DNA from 3 places in the Lysinibacillus sp. EB106-09-02-XG168 genome. Region 1 is predicted to be linked to each of the others. Evidence: riboswitches for the same ligand, from Rfam matches in the RefSeq annotation. Region 1 holds a riboswitch; each other region holds the start of a gene.

Region 1 (6,398 bases):
ACAATTTCACTTTCCGTAACTTTTCCTGTCCCGAATGTATCAACAGCAATAGATACAGGTTGAGCAACACCAATTGCATAAGCTAGTTGTACTTCAGCTCGATCTGCTAAACCAGCTGCTACGATATTTTTTGCCACATATCGGGCTGCATATGCCGCTGAACGGTCTACCTTAGTTGCATCCTTACCAGAGAAAGCACCACCACCATGACGGGCATAGCCACCGTATGTATCAACGATGATTTTACGTCCAGTTAGACCAGCATCTCCTTTTGGACCACCAATTACGAATCGGCCAGTTGGGTTGATGAAATATTTAGTCTCAGTATCTAATAATTCACTCGGAACAACTGGAGCAATAACAAATTCTTTTAAGTCTGCTTGAATTTGCTCAAGAGTAGCTTCTTCGTCATGCTGTGTAGAAATGACAATCGTATCAACACGCACTGGTACATTGTTTTCATCATATTCAATTGTTACTTGTGTTTTTCCGTCTGGACGTAAATAACCTAGTTCACCAGATTTACGTACTTCCGTTAAACGACGAGCCAATTTATGCGCTAAACTAATTGGTAAAGGCATAAGCTCTGGTGTTTCGTTACATGCATATCCGAACATTAAACCTTGGTCACCTGCGCCAATTGCTTCAATGTCAGCGTCTGTCATAGAGCCTTCACGTGCCTCTAATGCTTGGTCAACACCTTGAGCAATATCAGGTGATTGTTCACCAATAGCAACAAGTACTGCTAGATTTTCAGCATCAAAGCCATATTTCCCACGTGTATAACCGATTTCTGCTACAGTATCACGAACGATACCTTTAATGTCTACATAAGTAGAAGTAGTAATTTCTCCTGCTACTAATACTAAACCAGTTGTTACTGTTGTTTCACACGCTACACGTGCGTTTGGATCTTCTGCTAAAATAGCATCTAAAATGGCATCCGAGATTTGATCACAAATTTTGTCTGGATGTCCTTCTGTTACACTCTCTGATGTAAACAGTCGACGTTTTGTCATTTGGTTTTCCTCCTATTACTTTTACAAATAATATTTGCGAATTAATACGGTACTCATTACCCATGTCAAGCCCGCTCCTATAGATTGAACTCTAAAGCAGTTGTTGCTGTCGCTACGTTGGCACTACGCTTTCGCACATAAAAACAACTGTTGCTGTCGCTACGTTGGCACTACGCTTTCGCACATAAAACCACTACTGCTTTTAACACGAGGTTTTCGAAAGATCCGTCATTATAATAAGGAAAGGACTAAATACTTACCTTTACATTCGTTTTTAACAATAAAAAAATCCTTTTCTCACGCTTACTTAACATGAGGAAAGGAATAATGACTTCGTAACCTTTCACTCTTATCGTTCAAGGGGTTTCCCTTGCATCAGGTTGGCACCAGCGCATGTCGTGAAATGGTTCATGCAGGTTGCCGGGTTTCATAGGGCCTGACCCTCCACCAGCTCGGGATAAGAGTATCCGTTCAATATCTCATAATACGTAAAAGGTCGAACGTTGTCAAATATTTATACTTTCTTTCAGCGAGTGCCCAAACACCCGCTAAAATAGAGAAACCCAGTGTAAGAACGCCACGTCCTATAGCATTATCGAAATGACCGATATCATGTCGGCTTTGCTGTCGCTGCGCTTTCGCACAAAGAACAACTCCAAAGCACAAAACCGATTCCGGACGCATTGTTTATCTGCGTGAAAGCGTAGCGCCAGTGGTAATTATACCATTATTATGAAAGCAATTTGTATTATCCTGTAATTTCAAACAAAATAATCCCTACTCTCCACCTCACATCATGTGTTAACATATGTGTAACCCTTTACAGCACATTTTGTAGTGAAAGCAAAGCGTCAGCTACGGAACATGTGGTGGATGAAAATGATTGTAGCCCCTTTTCAATCGAAGACAAGCTCCAACTAATAAAAAACAAGCTAAAAACTTCACATCCTGTGCGAACTCATGTAAACCAAAAGCTTCTAGAACACAATTTTGCTGTGTCGAAAGTGATTGACTAATCATTTATAATAAATAGGGTAAAAAGCATTATCTAAACGAATCAATTTACTTTTTGTCGTTTTCTTGAAAAGTAATAAAATCTGAAAAATAATTTCTGAATTAGTATAGATTATTTAAGCAATTGTGTTATACTATTTTTGAAATTAAGAAAAACTCCCTCAGACTCAAGGGAATACTATAAAAAAGGATGGTATTTAATCGATGAATTCAGTAGAAATTGCAAACGAACTGAAGGAATTATTAAGCGGCGGTAACATTAATGTTCAACTTTCAGTACCACAATTAGCTGAAAAAGCTACTTCTCGTGGTGAAGCTATGTTAACAGTAGATGGCGCAGTTCGTGCAGAAACTGGCAAATACACTGGTCGTTCACCTAAAGATAAATATACGGTAGAAGAAGAGAGCACAAAAGATAAAATTGACTGGGGAAAAGTTAACCGACCAATTTCTTCTGAAGTGTTCGATAACTTATATGTAAAAGTAGTAAAATATTTAAAAGAACGTGACGAATTATTCGTATTCAAAGGCTTTGCTGGTGCTGATAAAGATTCTCAATTAAGCATCCAAGTCATCAATGAATATGCTTGGCACAATCTGTTCGCTCATCAATTATTTATCCGTCCAACTAAAGAGGAATTAGCTTCTCATGTTGCTGACTTCACAGTTATCTCAGCTCCTAATTTTAAAGCAGACCCTGCCGTTGATGGCACTGCTTCTGAAACATTCATCATTGTATCACTTGAAAAGAAAATCATCCTAATCGGTGGTACTGAATACGCTGGTGAAATCAAAAAGTCTATTTTCGGTATTATGAACTACTTATTACCACAACAAGGCATCCTTTCAATGCACTGCTCAGCAAACGTTGGTGAAGCTGGTGATGTTGCATTATTCTTCGGTTTATCTGGTACTGGTAAAACTACTTTATCAGCAGACCCTGACCGTAAGCTTATCGGTGACGATGAACACGGATGGTCTGATAACGGTGTATTCAACATTGAGGGTGGTTGCTACGCAAAAACAATTAACCTTTCTGCTGAAAAAGAACCAGAAATCTACAACGCAATCCGCTTCGGTTCTGTTTTAGAAAACGTAGCTGTTGATCCAGAAACTCGTGTTTGTGACTATGATGACGGTTCATTAACAGAAAATACACGTGTAGCTTATCCAATTCAATACATTGAAAATATTGTTGATCCATCTGTTGCTGGTCACCCAAAAACAATCATCTTCTTAACAGCTGATGCATTTGGTGTATTACCTCCAATCAGTAAATTAACAAAAGAGCAAGCAATGTACCACTTCCTAAGCGGTTTCACATCTAAACTTGCTGGTACAGAACGTGGTGTAACAGAGCCAGAACCAGTATTCTCTACTTGCTTCGGTTCTCCATTCCTTCCACTTCCAGCAACAGTTTATGCTGAAATGTTAGGTCAAAAAATTGACGAGCACGGTGCACAAGTATTCTTAGTGAACACTGGTTGGACTGGTGGCGAATATGGTACTGGTAGCCGTATGAAGCTTTCTTACACTCGTACAATGGTGCGTGCTGCAATTGATGGTAAATTAACTGATGTTGAAACAATTCAAGATTCAGTATTCGGTTTAAACATCCCAACTACTATTGAGGGTGTACCAACTGAAGTGCTTAATCCTCGTGATGCATGGGCAGACAAAGCTGCTTATGATAAAAAAGCTGCTGAACTTGCTGGTTTATTCAACGACAACTTCAAGAAATTTTCAAATGTTTCTGAAGCTATCACAAACCTTGGTGGTCCATTAAAATAATTTACTAAGCAAAGGGAACGATTTCAGTCGTTCCCTTTTTTGTTGTTGAAAGATTATTGTGCGATTTTAAATAAGGTATGGCTCTTCCGCAAAACAAGGGGTTGATTTCACAGGAAAGCGAGTAACCTGGAACAGAAATCTCTTCATTTAACATGTCCAACAATCCTAAGATATCTTTTTACCATTTTTGTTTTTTAACACTATAAAAGGGAACATTTTAAGTCACTCTCTTTCCTATTCTTCCCCTATTTTAGAAAAGTTCACTTTTCATATTGTTAACTTTGTGTATAATTCATAATAGTAGTTTTAGGGGGAAATATATGAAAAGAAAGTATAAAGTAATTATTATTATTGTCAGTCTTCTATTTGTATTGTTTGTTGGCGCTGGATTTTTTGCAGGGAATTATTTTTATAATCTCGCCTTAAATCCTAAAACAGATAAATCAGCTGTGCTTGATGCACCGCACAATTCAATCGCTGTTAATCCTAAGGAAGCTAAAGAAAAAGAAGAGAGTGAAAAGTGGTTTAAAGAGAATCACCAGGATTCTTATGTAAAGTCTTTTGATAATTTGAAATTACATGCCTATACGCTTAAAAATACAAACGAAACAAATAAATGGGCAATTGTTTTCCATGGATATTCATCTGATGGCTCACAAATGTCAAAGTATGCTAAGCATTTTTATGATACAGGCTATAATGTTCTTATACCGGATGCAAGAGCTCATGGAAAAAGCGAGGGTGACTATATTGGGATGGGCTGGCACGATCGACTTGATGTAGTCTCTTGGATTAATAATGTTACCAATTCAGATAAAAACGCTGAAATTATTTTGTATGGTATTTCCATGGGAGGTGCTACAGTGATGATGGCCTCAGGAGAGGATTTACCTAACAATGTTAAGGCTATAATTGAGGATTGCGGCTATTCCTCAGTTTGGGATGAATTCTCCTACCAATTGCAAGAAATCTTTCATTTACCGGCCTTTCCTATTATGCACTTCTCTTCAATTGTTACGAAAGTAAGAGCTGACTATACCCTTGGTGAAGCTAATACTGTCGAGCAAGTTGCCAAATCGAAAACGCCGATGCTATTTATTCATGGAAGTAATGATACATTTGTGCCATCTTATATGCTAAAGGAAGTATATGAGGCTGCCAATGTACCGAAGGAAAAAATGATAGTTGAGGGTGCTGGACATGGCAGTGCAGAAAGCGTTGCCGGTGATTCGTACTGGAAAACTATTAATAACTTTTTAGCAAAATACGTACAGTAAGTATCCTTTTATCAACCGTTCAGGGCCTGTTAAAAAGCACCTGAACGGTTTTTTGAGTCGACACTAGCAGTTCTTCGATCTACCTAAGCAATTTTCACTAAAAAACTCCATATTACAAAAGCAAAAGGTAATCTTACCTCACCTTCGTTTAATGTTTTTTGCGGTGTATTCAAAGTATAATATTCCTTGTATTGCTGAAGGTATTAAAAACTAATAATAAATAAAAGTTGAAGCGATTATCATCAATACTAATCCTACAATAATAATCTTGAGTCTTTTACTTTTTATGTAATTCAAAAAATAGCCACCTCTCTAGACAAACTTGAAATATTAAACTGAAGGAAGACACTTGAATATCTTATTGTCGTTTCATCCATTCACAAAGTGCATGTACTGTCTCTCGATTTTTGGCAGGTGGATATTGATGCGCGTAGCGATGATCATACCATGTCTCATATGTTTTATTGGCATCCTTTAAATAAAATTCTAACTGTCTAGCATGTTCAATATCTACATTTTCATCACGATAGCCATGAATAATAAGGACAGGAGCTGTCATATGCTCTACTTCAAAAAGTGGTGTTCGGGCATCATAAGCCTCAGGTACACGATTAGGTGTCCCTCCAATAACACGCTTCATCATCCGGCGCATATCTGTTCGCTCCCAATATGTAGCTGTTGCATCAGATACTCCTGCCCATGTCACAACAGATGTAATATCTCTACGTAAGATTGCAGTCCAAAGTGCCATAATACCGCCACGTGAAAAACCAAAAACATGAATATTATCATTACAGAACTTCTTTAGTACGTCTACTGCATATACAGCGTCATATCGATCAGCTCCAGCAAACTCATCTCGACCTTCTCCACCTCGATTGCCACGGTAATATGGAGCAAAAACGATAAAGCCTTGAGCTGCAAACTGAGCGACACGCGAAGCTCTAACCATACCAATGCTTTGCATACCACCACGTAAATATAAAAAGCCATCATATGTACCTTCTGCCTTAGGTTCCGCTAATAATCCCTTCACACGTAGACCCTGTGACATATACGTGATTTCCGTTAAACGAATAACTGGATTTGGCGAAGGATAAGGACGTTTTTCTACGATCTTACCATTGGTCATAATGTTTCAACTCCTCCAGCATTTTCTTCATTCCTTCATCCTTCATATGAAAACTTAAATTTGGATGATTAGTAAATTCTTCATCTGTTAGCCAAGTCATCCCTGAAGTTTCTAAATCAAAATCGATGTCCTCCTGCCCCACAAACTGTGCAGTATAGACCGTTT
Region 2 (6,398 bases), 3.3 Mb from region 1:
TTTCTAGCGGAGCTGTTTTTATGTTAGCAATGCCTAATGCAGTCTCTAAAGTACAAGAGGATATTGTCTACAGCAAGCTCTACTATCGAAACCTTTTTGAGCAAAATGGATTTATACCATTTCTATACGAAAGAAAAAGCTATGTCATTTTTATTTTACTTCATAAGAAAGATAGTAAATCGAGCCGCGAATTACTAAATACATTAGTTTCTTCCCTGCTGAAAACCGATTTTTATAAAAAACAACTGTTTCAAGGGTACCAAGTAGCCATTGGTAAAGTCGTTGCAGATGTAGAGGAAATACCGAAGAGCTATCAAACTGCACTCGAAACATTGTATATTTGCAGTAAAGTACAAACTACATCTTATTTTTATGATGATTTACATTTGTATCACCTCATCTATAAATTACAGATGCAAGTAAATTTGCAAGAAGTGATTCAAGATTATTTACAGCCGGTTATTGAATACGACAAAAAATATAATAGTAAGCTATTAGAAACGCTGCAAGTATACTTACAAACGAACGGCTCCAAACAACAAACAGCTAACCAACTGTTCATCGTACGCCAAACGCTCTACCATCGTTTAAAAAAGCTTGAAAGTCTCTTAGGGAAAAATTTCATGAAGGGGCATAATCGAATTACGCTTGAATTTATGTTGCTCGCCAATTCTTTAATTGAGGATAAAAACTAACTGCTAGTTTATGATTGATCAGCGATGTTGCATGAATAGCACGCTCAGAGTCGCTATGAGCGTGCTATCAGATTTTAATTTTCGCTAACTACTCCACTATATAATGATGGTCTGCGGTCGTCATAAACTGGAATTCTGCCTCGTACTTCATCGACAATCGAAAAGTCCACGTCAATGACAGCTACTTCCTCGTCTTCTGCACCAATCCAAAGCACTTCGCCCCACGGTTGAATAATCATTGATTGACCATTAAAGTTTTCTACTTTTCTCGATATACGATTAACAGCGATCACGAAGCATTGATTTTCAATGGCACGTGCTTGCAGCAATGTGTTCCAATGATCGATACGTGGCGTCGGCCATTGTGCCGGCACGAACAATACTTTTGCGCCCTCTAAAGCGTGTGCACGTAACCATTCTGGGAAGCGAATATCATAGCAAATCACCCCTGCAGCCTCGATATCACCAAGGGCAAAGCGATTCATTTCATCCCCAGCTTCTAAATATAAATGCTCGTCCATCAAACGGAAAAGATGTGCCTTGTTATATTCACCAACTAACTCACCGTTGCTATCAAACGTATACATCGTGTTGTAAAATTTATCGCCCTTCTTCGTTGAAACAGAGCCACCAACAATATGTACACCAAGCTCTTTTGCTAAATTTGATAAAAATGCTTTCGAACGCTCTCCATCCACATCTGCAAGCTCTGGTAATTTTTCAAGTGCATAGCCTGTATTCCACATTTCCGGTAGCACAATAATTTCTGCACCTTGTTTTGCCGCTTCACGAATCTTGTCCTCCGCACGAGCAAAATTTTCTTCTACTTTGCCAAAGCCTACGTTTAATTGGATACAACCAATCTTCATTGCTATTCCTCCTCTAGAAAGTACTATTCTATATTTATACTACAATAAATCAACCTTACTTCCATGGTTTAAGCTCAATATTCAGATTGATATTTCACCACTTAATACTTGAACTGCAGAACCCGCAATAGCAACATCTTTTATTTTAGGTGTAACGTACAATAATCCACCACGTTTTGAAAGTTGTTTGCTCACGATGCTTTCTTTTGATAATTTTGCACACCAGTAAGGTCCTAGTGCACCATGAGTGGAACCATTTACATGGTCTTCATCAATGCCTTGTGCTGGAGAAAAGAATCTTGAAACAATATCAATCCCCTCACCCTTAGAACGACTTGTAATACAAACGCCACGTACAGGGAACTGATTCATCACATGAAAATCAGCTTTGAAATCTGCAATATACTTTTCGTGACTTAGCTCCACTATATAATCCAATTCTGTTTTCCCTACATATATTGGTTTCATTCCAAGCCATTCTTCAAGCTCCACAGGACATTCAATCTCTTCTAATTGATACTTTTGAATTGTTATTTCAACTAGTTCATTCAACCAAATTGTTTGCAAAGGACCACTTAAAGTTTGGAATGTAATTGAAGAGTCGACAGGTACAATCCCTTGTTTCCAAAGTAAAAAAGCGCTAGCGATCGTTCCATGTCCACAAATCGGTATTTCCTTTGCCGGCGTAAACCATCTAAGAAAAAAATCATGCCCCTTCTTTTGGACAAAAGCTGTTGTTGGTACGGGAATCTCCTGAGCAATTTTTTGCATTGTCGACTCAGGTATTGCTGGATTAAGTAAACATACCGCTGCGGGATTTCCCTTGTAAAGCTCTGTAGTAAAAGCATTGATGATAAAATACGAGACTTTGTTCATTTTTCCTCACCTCATATATTATTAGGCTCTAGACAATTACTAAAAAAAGTAATATGATGTGCATCATATCTTTAATAATTATTATATTCTGAAAAAGGTGGACGTGCATGGAATTCTCAAAAAAACTACAGCAACTCCCAACTCAATTTTTTGCAGCACTTGTGCAAAAAGTAAATGCCGCTCTTTCTGAAGGGCGTGATGTTATCAATCTTGGTCAAGGTAATCCAGATCAACCCACTCCTCCTCACATTATTAAAGCATTACAGGAGGCAGCAGAAAATCCTCAAAATCATAAATACTCTCCATTTCGTGGCATAGCAGAATTGCGCCAAGCAGCAGCAAGCTTCTACAAACGTGAATACAATGTTGACATTGATCCTGAAACAGAGGTAGCTATTCTCGGTGGTACGAAAATTGGTCTTGTTGAACTACCGTTAGCGGTTTTAAACCCCGGTGATACAATGCTGTTACCCGATCCTGGCTATCCAGATTACTTATCAGGTGCCGTATTAGGCGATGTGGATTTTGAAGTCATGCCACTTTTTGCAGAAAATCATTTCCTGCCTGATTATAATGCTTTATCCGATGAAGTAAAAGAAAAGGCGAAGATGCTTTACTTGAATTACCCGAATAACCCAACTGGTGGTACTGCAACACTTGAATTTTTCGAGGAAACAGTACGCTTTGCAAAAGAGCACAACATTATCGTATCACATGATTTTGCCTACGGAGCGATTGGATTTGACGGCAATAAACCTATCAGTTTCCTGCAAGCTGATGGTGCAAAAGATGTCGGTATCGAAATGTATACATTATCCAAAACGTATAATATGGCAGGCTGGCGCATTGGTTTTGCAGTTGGTAACCCTGATATTGTTGCAGCCATTAACCTTATTCAAGACCATCTCTTTTGTAGTCAATTTCCTGCCGTGCAACAAGCCGCGGCAGTTGCACTTACTGCTTCCCAGAGTTGTGCGGATAAGCTAAGAGCGACTTATGAGCGTCGACGAAACGTCCTGATTGAAGAAGCTCAGCGAATCGGTTGGCAAGTAACGGCACCGAGAGGCTCTTTCTTTGCATGGCTCCCTGTTCCATTAGGTTTTACGAGTGAACAATTTGCCGATTTATTGCTCGACAAAGCTGATATCGCTGTAGCTGCTGGCAATGGCTTCGGTCAATATGGCGAAGGCTATGTACGGGTTGGTTTACTTGTTAGCGAAGACCGCTTACGTGAAGCGATTAGCAGAATTGAAAAACTAAGCTTATTCAGCTCATGAACAGTTCAATCCCCCTACCTAAGTAGACTCTATCGAAAAACTGTTCCGTTAGCTCAATCTTGCTATAGGAACAGTTTTTTATTTCTCTATCTTTTTTTGGGTTGCTCAACCCCTTCTTCTAGCAGATTCTTTTCCAGCTAAATAGTATAATAAAATAAAAAATTTAAAAAATTTGATTGACTTACCTATATCCTATAATTTATATTAGTTCTATCGGATTTTCAAAAAAATATTATAAATCTCTTATCAAGAGTAGCTGAGGGACTGGCCCTATGAAGCTCGGCAACCTCCTTTTTTAAGGAAGGTGCTAAATCCTGCAAACGATATCGTTTGAAAGATAAGAGAGGACACACTTTTTCATGAGCCTCTCTTAATTTTTTAAGAGAGTTTTTTTTATCTTCATTTACATGAAGATAAAAGCCTCCGGCGGATGTCATGGATTTTGAAATGAACGAATTGTGAAGGCACAATTCAAAATCCGGACGCATTGTTTATCTGTGCGAAAGCGACAGCAACAAGTGTTTTCTGTGCGAAAGCGAAGCGACAGCAACAAATGTTTTCTCTGCGAAAGCGAAGCGACAGCAACAAATGTTTTCTCTGCGAAAGCGAAGCGACAGCAACAAATGTTTTCTCTGCGAAAGCGAAGCGACAGCAACAACAATTACGCCAAGGCAAAATTGATTTTTTAAAAGCCGATAAAACAACTTTGGAGGTATGTTTCATGAAAAAGAAAAACAAAATTTTATTAGGTTTAGCGAGTCTCACATTAGTAGCGGCATTAGTAGGCTGCGGTACTAAAGAAGATAAAGGTAGTCAAGGTAAGGCTATTAATGAAAATAAAATTGTAGTAGGTGTAACTTCTGGTCCACACGAACAAATTGCAGAGGTTGCAGCAAAAGTTGCCAAAGAAAATGGCTTAGAGGTAGAACTAAAAACGTTCTCTGATTATGTTTTACCAAATACATCGTTAGCCGAGGGTGATCTTGATGTAAACAGTTATCAACACAAGCCTTTCCTCGATGCATTTAACAAAGATCACAAAACAAATTTAGTACCAGTAGGAAAAACAATTTTAACTCCTATGGGCATATACTCCAAGAAATATAAATCATTGGATGAAGTTCCTGATGGTGCTACATTCGGATTACCGAATGACCCAACGAACGGGGCTCGTACTCTATTTGTCCTTCAAGAGGCAGGTATCATTAAATTAAAAGAAGGTGCAGACTTAACAGCATCTACTCGCGATGTGGAAGAAAACAAAAAGAATTTTAAATTCATTGAATTAGAGGCTGCACAAATTCCGAAGCAGCTTAGTGAAGTAGATGTGGCAGCTATTAATACGAACTTCGCTCTTGATGCTGGTATTGATCCTAAAAAAGACTCCATTCTTTTAGAATCTACTAACTCTCCATATGTAAACTACATCGCGGTACGTTCTGAAAACGAGGATGACCCAGCGATTAAAAAATTTGTTGAAGCCTATCAATCTGATGAAGTACGCAAATTTATTGAAGAGGAATTCAAAGGTTCTATCATTCCAAGCTGGTAAGTAACGATGAAGGGCCTTTCATAATTTGAGAATCTGCGAGACCCCTATAGGAATGCTAGCAGATTCTTGCTTTATAGAAGGACTTAGAAAGGAGATATCACAGTATGATTCAATTAGAAAATATAACAAAAGAATTTAAAACTAAAAAAGGTATCGTCAAAGCAGTAGATGGCATTAACCTACATGTCAAAAAAGGTGAAATTCATGGGGTTATTGGCTACAGTGGTGCAGGAAAAAGTACCCTTATTCGCTGTGTTAATTTATTAGAGCGACCAACAACAGGAAAAGTATTGATCGACAATGTAGATATTACTTCACTTTCTCTAAACGACCTTCGCGAAACACGTCAAAAAATCGGCATGATCTTCCAGCATTTTAATCTCTTGAAAACAGCGACCGTTTACAACAATATCTCGGTACCATTAAAGCTTCTAGGCTATAACGACTCTGAAGTGAAAAAACGCGTTGCAAAATATGCAGAAATTGTTGGCCTAACAGAGAAATTAGATAGTTATCCTAGCCAGCTTTCGGGTGGTCAAAAGCAACGTGTCGCTATTGCACGCGCCCTCGCCCAAGAGCCTGAGATTTTACTCAGTGATGAAGCAACAAGTGCTCTCGATCCTGAAACAACTGACGCTATTCTTGAGCTTCTCTTAAAAATTAACCGTGAGCTTGGCATCACTATTTTACTTATTACACATGAAATGAATGTTATTCAAAAAATTTGCGATGATGTATCCGTTCTTGAATCAGGGACGGTTGTGGAATATGGCTCTGCTATAGAACTATTTTCGAATCCTCAGCATGTAACAACACGTAAGTTTTTAAATACCATTTCTCAACGCAATTTATCACCGTCCCTTATCAAGCAATTAAATGTCTCAGGAAGTGTTATTCGTTTAACATTCCTTGGTGAAAGTACCGGGAAACCATTACTTGCAGAAGTGAGCAAAGTGTATGATGTACAACCAAATATTTTAACAGCCAATATCATTGAATTAAAAAACGGCATCGTCGGTAATATTGTCGTGCATCTACACGGTGAGTCGCATATCGTAGAAAAAGCACTTAAGTATTTTACAGAAAACGGGGTAGGCGTTGAGGAATTAGGAGGCGAATTAAATGAATA
Region 3 (6,398 bases), 500 kb from region 1:
GCTCATCAATTGTCCCCACTACTAAAGAGGCACCATATTTTTTCACTAGCGGTAAAACTGCGTCAAAGCGCTCCTCGCCATCCTCTAGGTTTATAGAGTTAATGATTGCTTTTCCTTGAGAAAACTTAAGTGCTTCCTCAATTACTTTTTCATCTGTCGAGTCAATTACAAGAGGTACTTTTACTTTTTTTACAACCTCCTGCATAAAGCCACGCATATCTTCTAGTTCATCGCGGTCAGGGTTTGCTAAACAAATATCGATAACGTGTGCTCCATTTTTCACTTGGGCACGCGCGATTTCTGCAGCTTCTTCAAACTTCCCGTCAATAATTAAATTTTTAAACTTACGAGAACCGATTACATTTGTCCGTTCTCCAATAAATAACGGACGCATAGAATCGTCATACACCAATGGCTCGATACCTGAAACTACATGACCATGTGTGGCATCTGGTAATTGACGAGGCTGTTGGTCCTTTAGCACTTCTCGAATAGCAGCAATATGTGCTGGAGTTGTACCACAGCAGCCTCCTACAATATTTAGCCACCCTTTTTCTGCAAAGCCTTTTAGCTTTTGTGACAGCGATTCAGGTGACTCATGATAGCAGCCTTCCTCGTCAGGTAAGCCTGCATTCGGGTAACAGCTAATATAGCCTGTTGAAAGCTCTGCAAGTGAACGGATATGATCCGTCATAAACTCTGGTCCAGTTGCACAGTTTAAGCCAACTGATAATGGCTTAATATGCTCGATGGAAATGTAAAAAGCATCAATTGTTTGGCCGGCCAATGTTGTTCCCATCGGTTCAATTGTTCCCGATATCATCACAGGTAGCTCTTTTTCAGTTTCCTTAAAAGCACGAGATACCCCCAATGTTCCTGCCTTAACATTCAACATATCCTGACTAGTTTCTAGCAACAGAACGTCGGCTCCAGCTTCGATTAATGCCTTGGCCTGAACATAGAAGTTTTCCTCTAACTCATCAAATGTAATACCACCTGTAACCGACAAGGTTTTTGTAGTTGGTCCCATAGCCCCCGCTACAAAACGTGGCCAATCGGATGTAGAAAACTCATCTACTACTTTGCGTGCAATTTCCACAGCACGTGTATTGATTTCTTCTGCCTTTGCACCAAGATCATATTCATTTAATACAAGTGGTGTACTTCCAAATGTATTTGTACAAATAATATCTGCTCCAGCTTCTAAATATTTTCTATGAACTTTTTCAAGCACATCTGGTCTAGTTAGCACGAGATTTTCATTACAGCCATCATATTCCTCGCCGCCAAAATCCTCTGCTGATAAATTTTCATTTTGTAGCATTGTACCCATTGCGCCATCAAGAATTAAAATTCGTTTCTCTAGTTGTTCTTCAATCAAGTGCTTAGCCATTTATACTTACCCCTTTTTTCTGTTCATCCAATTGCTCAATAAATTTCATCAATTCTAGTGTCATGTCATAGCGTAAAAATGGTGTGATGAGGTAAATACCATTGAAATATTCCGCTGCTACTTCTACTAATTCCTTCGCAATTGCAATTCCTTCTAGTGTTGCGCGTTCTTTATCATCGCCACATGCCTTCATACGGGCTAATACATCATCGGATAGTTTGATACCTGGCACTTCATGATGTAAAAACTCCGCACTTTTATAGCTCGTTACTGGCATAATGCCTATATAAATCGGTGTTTCTAAATGCTTTGTCGCCTCGTAAATTTCCACGATTTTTTCCTTTGTATAGACAGGCTGCGAAATAAAATAATCTGCCCCATATTCAATTTTCTTCTCTAATCGAGATACCGCGCGATCTAGTACACGTACATTAGGATTAAAGGCAGCCGCTACAGAGAAATTCGCCTTTTTACGAAGTGGTTTCCCAGAGAACGATACACCTTCGTTTAACTGTTTTATTAATTGGATTAGCTCCATTGAAGATACGTCATAAACGCTTGTGGCCCCTGGGAAATCGCCCACCTTCGTCGGATCTCCAGTCACTGCTAAAATATCGTGAATGCCTAGTGCGTTTAATCCCATTAAATGTGATTGAAGTCCAATTAAATTACGATCTCGGCATGTTATATGAGTTAACGGTCTTACCCCGTGTGTTTCTTTCAGTAAGGCACCCATTGCGACATTACTAATCCTTGGAGAAGCAAGTGAATTATCTGCCATCATGACTACATCTGCGCCTGCCTCATATATTTTTCTTGCTCCTGCAATAAAGCCTTCGATTTCTAAATGTCTTGGTGTATCTAATTCCACTATAACTGAGCGTTCACGTTTTACTTTTACATGTAATGGTTCATAATTTGCTGGCTCAGCCTCACGGACAATCTCTACTTTTTCTGGCTTTGCATACTTTTCTTCGACTGGGGATAACTCCTCTAAGTACTTTTTCGCTGCAGCAATATGCTTTGGTGTCGTACCACAGCAACCACCAATTAAACGTACCCCCTGATCACGAAGCTCTACAGCTGCTCGACCAAAATAATCTGCCTCCGACTCATAAACGACACGGCCATCCTCTACATCAAGAAGAGAAGCGTTCGGATACGCTGACATAAATGCTTTCTTAGGAAGCTCTACACCTTCAAATGCTTGTATTGTATGGTGAGGACCTAAGCGACAGTTAACACCTACGAGATCAGCACCTAGAGCTTCAAGTTCATGTAAAGCGTTATTTAAGCTCATTCCATTTTGTAAAATTCCTGGTTCGTGCATTGAAACTTGAGCAATAATCGGTAATTTCGTTTTAGCTCGTAGCATTGCTAAAGTCTCTGTTAATTCTTCAAAATCATAATATGTCTCAAGTAAAAGGCCATCTGGATTTCCTGCAAGTAAAACGGTTGCCTGCTCATCAACTGTTGCTAAAATTTCCTCTAACGTTGCATCGCTTTTTCGAATACCACGGATTCCCCCAATAGTACCTAAGACAAATTGTCCACCTTCTGCCGCTGCTCGTTTTGCAATCGTTATAGCAGCTTCATTAAACTGCTGCACACGAGATTCTAATCCATAGCGGGCTAATTTTATGGCATTAGCTCCGTAAGTGTTCGTTTGAATAATATCGGCACCTGCTGCTATATACTCTCTATGAATCTTTTCAATTAATTCAGGTCTTTGTATATTCATTTCCTCATGGCAATACTCCAAGCCATAGCCATATAAAACTGTACCAATTGCACCATCTGCTGTAAGAACATGCGTTTTCAACCTTTCAAGCAATCCCATAAAACTAGCCTCTCTTCCTTTATTTATGAAAATAAAAAAGCCTTCTTTTACAAAAAAAGAAGGCTTTAACGTTTCGTCATTGTTTTTCCTTCTCATCTTCGACACTACGGTCCTCTGGATTTAGCACCTGACAATAAGTTGGTTGCTGAAGCTTCATAGGGCCAGTCCCTCAGCTTCTCTTGATAAGAATGTTGTATGAATTTTTTAAATAATTAAAAGAATCATATCGTTTACGAACGATTGAGTCAAGACTATTTCACAGAACAGAGGTAAAACTTCACGAAAAATACCAGATTTTGATTTAAATCAAACAATTACGATAGTTTTTCAGCAAGCTCCTCACCAATTTTTTTACCATTTTGAATACACGCACCTATGCCTACTCCGAAATAAGAGCACCCCGCTATTGATAAATTCGGATAGTTTTTCTCAAGCTCTTGTACGAGACCTTGCAACGCTTCACGATGTGCCAAATCATACTTTGGCATTTGGTCGATCCATTTTGTCACGTCCACAATTGTTGGCGTTTCCTCAATCCCCAAGCTTTTTCTTACATCCTCTAGAGCAACCGCTGCTAACTCTTCATCTGACATCAAACGCAATCTCTCATACTCAGGGTTAATGCTCTTATAAAAAAGTCGTACAAGTAATTTTCCTTCTGCTGACGTGTGTTTCCACTTGCGACTTGTCCACGTTGCTGCATTACAAATAACATCCGAATTATGTGACACAATATAGCCTGTTCCATCCGCAGGTAATCTATTATCTGGTACATCAAACCCTAAGTAAATCGTAATGGCGGATGCAGTATTAAATTGTTCAAAATAGCCATTCAAAGATTCATCCTGCAATAAACTTTGTACCGCTTCATTTGGCAGTGCCATGACAACATGATTTGCTTCAATTATTTTACCGTTTGCTAATGTAATGGAGTACTGATTCTCCTGCTTTTTAACACTTGTAGTGGCAATCCCTTTTATAATTTCTACATCCGTTAATGTTTCTTCAAGTCGATCAATTAGTGATGATAAACCATTTTTAAATGAAATAAATTTTTTATTGGCTGCTTTCAAAAATTGTTCCCTGTTTGCATCAAAGCCTTTAATAATACTACCGTAATCGTTTTTGTAATCGATTAAATACGGTAAAGTGGAAGCAATTGAAAGTTGATATAAATCTCCCGAGTATACACCTGCAAGTACGGGCGCTATTTGGTTTTGAACAATCTCCTCACCTAAATAGTACGTTAAAAATTCCCCAATCGAACTTTCCTTTGTAAACGCTCCATTTGGCATGGTTAAATCCTTTAATGCTTCTTTTTTACCTTGCTCTGATACAAGCGTGCTTTCCTCAAGAGATTGTACGCTCATAGGAATACCAAACGTTGAATCTGCTGGGATAGCATGTAGCTCATTATTTGTGTAAATATACGAAACACCCGTTTCGTTATACACAAGATTTTGTTCAAAATTAAGTTCTTCTACTAACTCCCTAACACCTTTATGACGCGCTACTATAGAATCTGCTCCTGTTTCCATGATAAAGCCTTGTTCATGTGCAGAGTGAAGCTTACCACCAAGGTATGTATTTTTTTCAACGAGTACAAGCTTTACATTTAAGTTTTTCTCCTGAACTTGGCGTTGTAAATAATGCATCGTACACAAACCCGTAATTCCGCCACCTAATACAACAACTGTTTTCATATTAACCGCCCCTATTTTTAGTTCTTTATTTCAGTATAAACTTTTTTCATCGAAAATTACGTTAAACCCTTTACAAATTTAGCAAAAATGGAGCTATCCAGCGCATAGGATAGCTCCATTTTCTCTATGTTCAATTAGTATATATTGAATTTAACAGCATATTTTCACCGGCATCTTTTATCTACCTAGTGGATCGATCGTATATATTAACAGTTGATATAGTGATATTTATAGCTTTTCACTCCATTAATTTAAATTTTGTGCAAAGCTAGCTAGTTCTTCAGCGGAATTTTTCACTTCATTAAAAGCAATACCTAATTGACTTAGTACTTCTACTATTGCTTGTACTTCTTGTTCCATCTGTCCATTTTGTTCTTTGGCTTCGGTCATAGCGTCCAATATGTTAGTAAATTGACCTTCCGTTCGAACCATGTTTTCCTCACCAGAAGTTACCTCTTCTTGAATATTACTAAGCGAGTAAACAAGTTTATCAGTCCGCTCATTCGTTTTATGTAGTAAAGTCGCAACCGATGTGACAGATTCCTTTGTTTGAATCGATAGTTTTCTCACTTCATCTGCAACAACACTAAAGCCTTTACCCGCTTCTCCAGCGCGAGCCGCTTCTATTGCCGCATTTAAAGCTAACAAGTTCGTTTGATTAGCAATATTTGTCACAACATTCATAATCAATTCCATTTCCCTTGACATATCTGCCAACTGTGTAATATTTTCCGCTATACCATCAAGCGAGTTAATAATATTACTCATATTTTGCGATTGATTCTTTAATCGTTCACGACCTTCTAATGCCTGACTCTCAGCCATTGTCGACACTTGAAGTGAATTTTTTGCCAGTTGTTTAATTTCATCCGATTGTTCACTTAAGCGATAAAACGAATTGTTTGTTTCCAATGATATTGTGGCAAGACCTTCCGAAGACGCTACGATCTTTTTCTCTATTACTTCTTTTCTACGTTCTATTTTTTCATGATGTTGTTCAATGGTATGCTCAAAAGCCTCTAAAACTAACTGTTGCTCAAAATTAGATATCTTTGAGATAGCCCTAATTGTATTAAGTTGATCCATTGGATGATGAACATGTTCTTCAACTAAGTCTATAAATGATGCCGTTAAATCTTGAAAAGCACAAATATACCATTGTGTTTTAAGCCCTATATGTACATGTACTTTAGCAATTTTTACTCTTCTTTGATAAAAATCATCATTAATCGTACCATTAAACATTTCAATAATATGACGTCTTAAAGTAATTTTCAGCTTCTCTACAGAGCTATGTTTGTTAATAATATCTACTAGAGTACGTTCAGTTACAATCATTTCATAAAATCGATTAACAATGTTATCAATATTGCCTTCTACAAAAGGTTGAAAGGCTTTTAAATATTGTAAATCCCGCTTCGTCAATTTAAGCAAATCAATTTGCTTTTTTATTGAATGGCGA

What was found. Region 1 has a riboswitch for S-adenosylmethionine ahead of metK (methionine adenosyltransferase). Riboswitches for the same ligand answer to the same signal wherever they lie in the genome.
Region 2: it holds a riboswitch for S-adenosylmethionine, as region 1 does, so the genes downstream of both, AC3WSO_RS03305 (MetQ/NlpA family ABC transporter substrate-binding protein) here and metK (methionine adenosyltransferase) in region 1, are expected to answer to the same signal.
Region 3: it holds a riboswitch for S-adenosylmethionine, as region 1 does, so the genes downstream of both, AC3WSO_RS21760 (bifunctional homocysteine S-methyltransferase/methylenetetrahydrofolate reductase) here and metK (methionine adenosyltransferase) in region 1, are expected to answer to the same signal.

Annotation. Positions count from the first base shown of each region.
Region 1 is NZ_JBYTDN010000003.1:3,797,327-3,803,724, forward strand. It holds gene metK (methionine adenosyltransferase) at 1-1,019, opposite strand, end outside; SAM riboswitch class I at 1,366-1,483, opposite strand; gene pckA (phosphoenolpyruvate carboxykinase (ATP)) at 2,238-3,824, shown strand; gene AC3WSO_RS19210 (alpha/beta hydrolase) at 4,145-5,101, shown strand; gene AC3WSO_RS19215 (alpha/beta hydrolase family protein) at 5,460-6,236, opposite strand; gene AC3WSO_RS19220 (NUDIX domain-containing protein) at 6,220-6,398, opposite strand, start outside.
Region 2 is NZ_JBYTDN010000003.1:468,069-474,466, reverse strand. It holds gene AC3WSO_RS03325 (PucR family transcriptional regulator) at 1-695, shown strand, start outside; gene AC3WSO_RS03320 (carbon-nitrogen family hydrolase) at 770-1,564, opposite strand; gene AC3WSO_RS03315 (PhzF family phenazine biosynthesis protein) at 1,646-2,440, opposite strand; gene AC3WSO_RS03310 (pyridoxal phosphate-dependent aminotransferase) at 2,548-3,717, shown strand; SAM riboswitch class I at 3,958-4,061, shown strand; gene AC3WSO_RS03305 (MetQ/NlpA family ABC transporter substrate-binding protein) at 4,439-5,269, shown strand; gene AC3WSO_RS03300 (methionine ABC transporter ATP-binding protein) at 5,374-6,398, shown strand, end outside; gene AC3WSO_RS03295 (methionine ABC transporter permease) at 6,392-6,398, shown strand, end outside.
Region 3 is NZ_JBYTDN010000003.1:4,295,275-4,301,672, forward strand. It holds gene metH (methionine synthase) at 1-1,393, opposite strand, end outside; gene AC3WSO_RS21760 (bifunctional homocysteine S-methyltransferase/methylenetetrahydrofolate reductase) at 1,386-3,233, opposite strand; SAM riboswitch class I at 3,323-3,422, opposite strand; gene AC3WSO_RS21765 (protoporphyrinogen oxidase) at 3,548-4,936, opposite strand; gene AC3WSO_RS21770 (protoglobin domain-containing protein) at 5,183-6,398, opposite strand, start outside.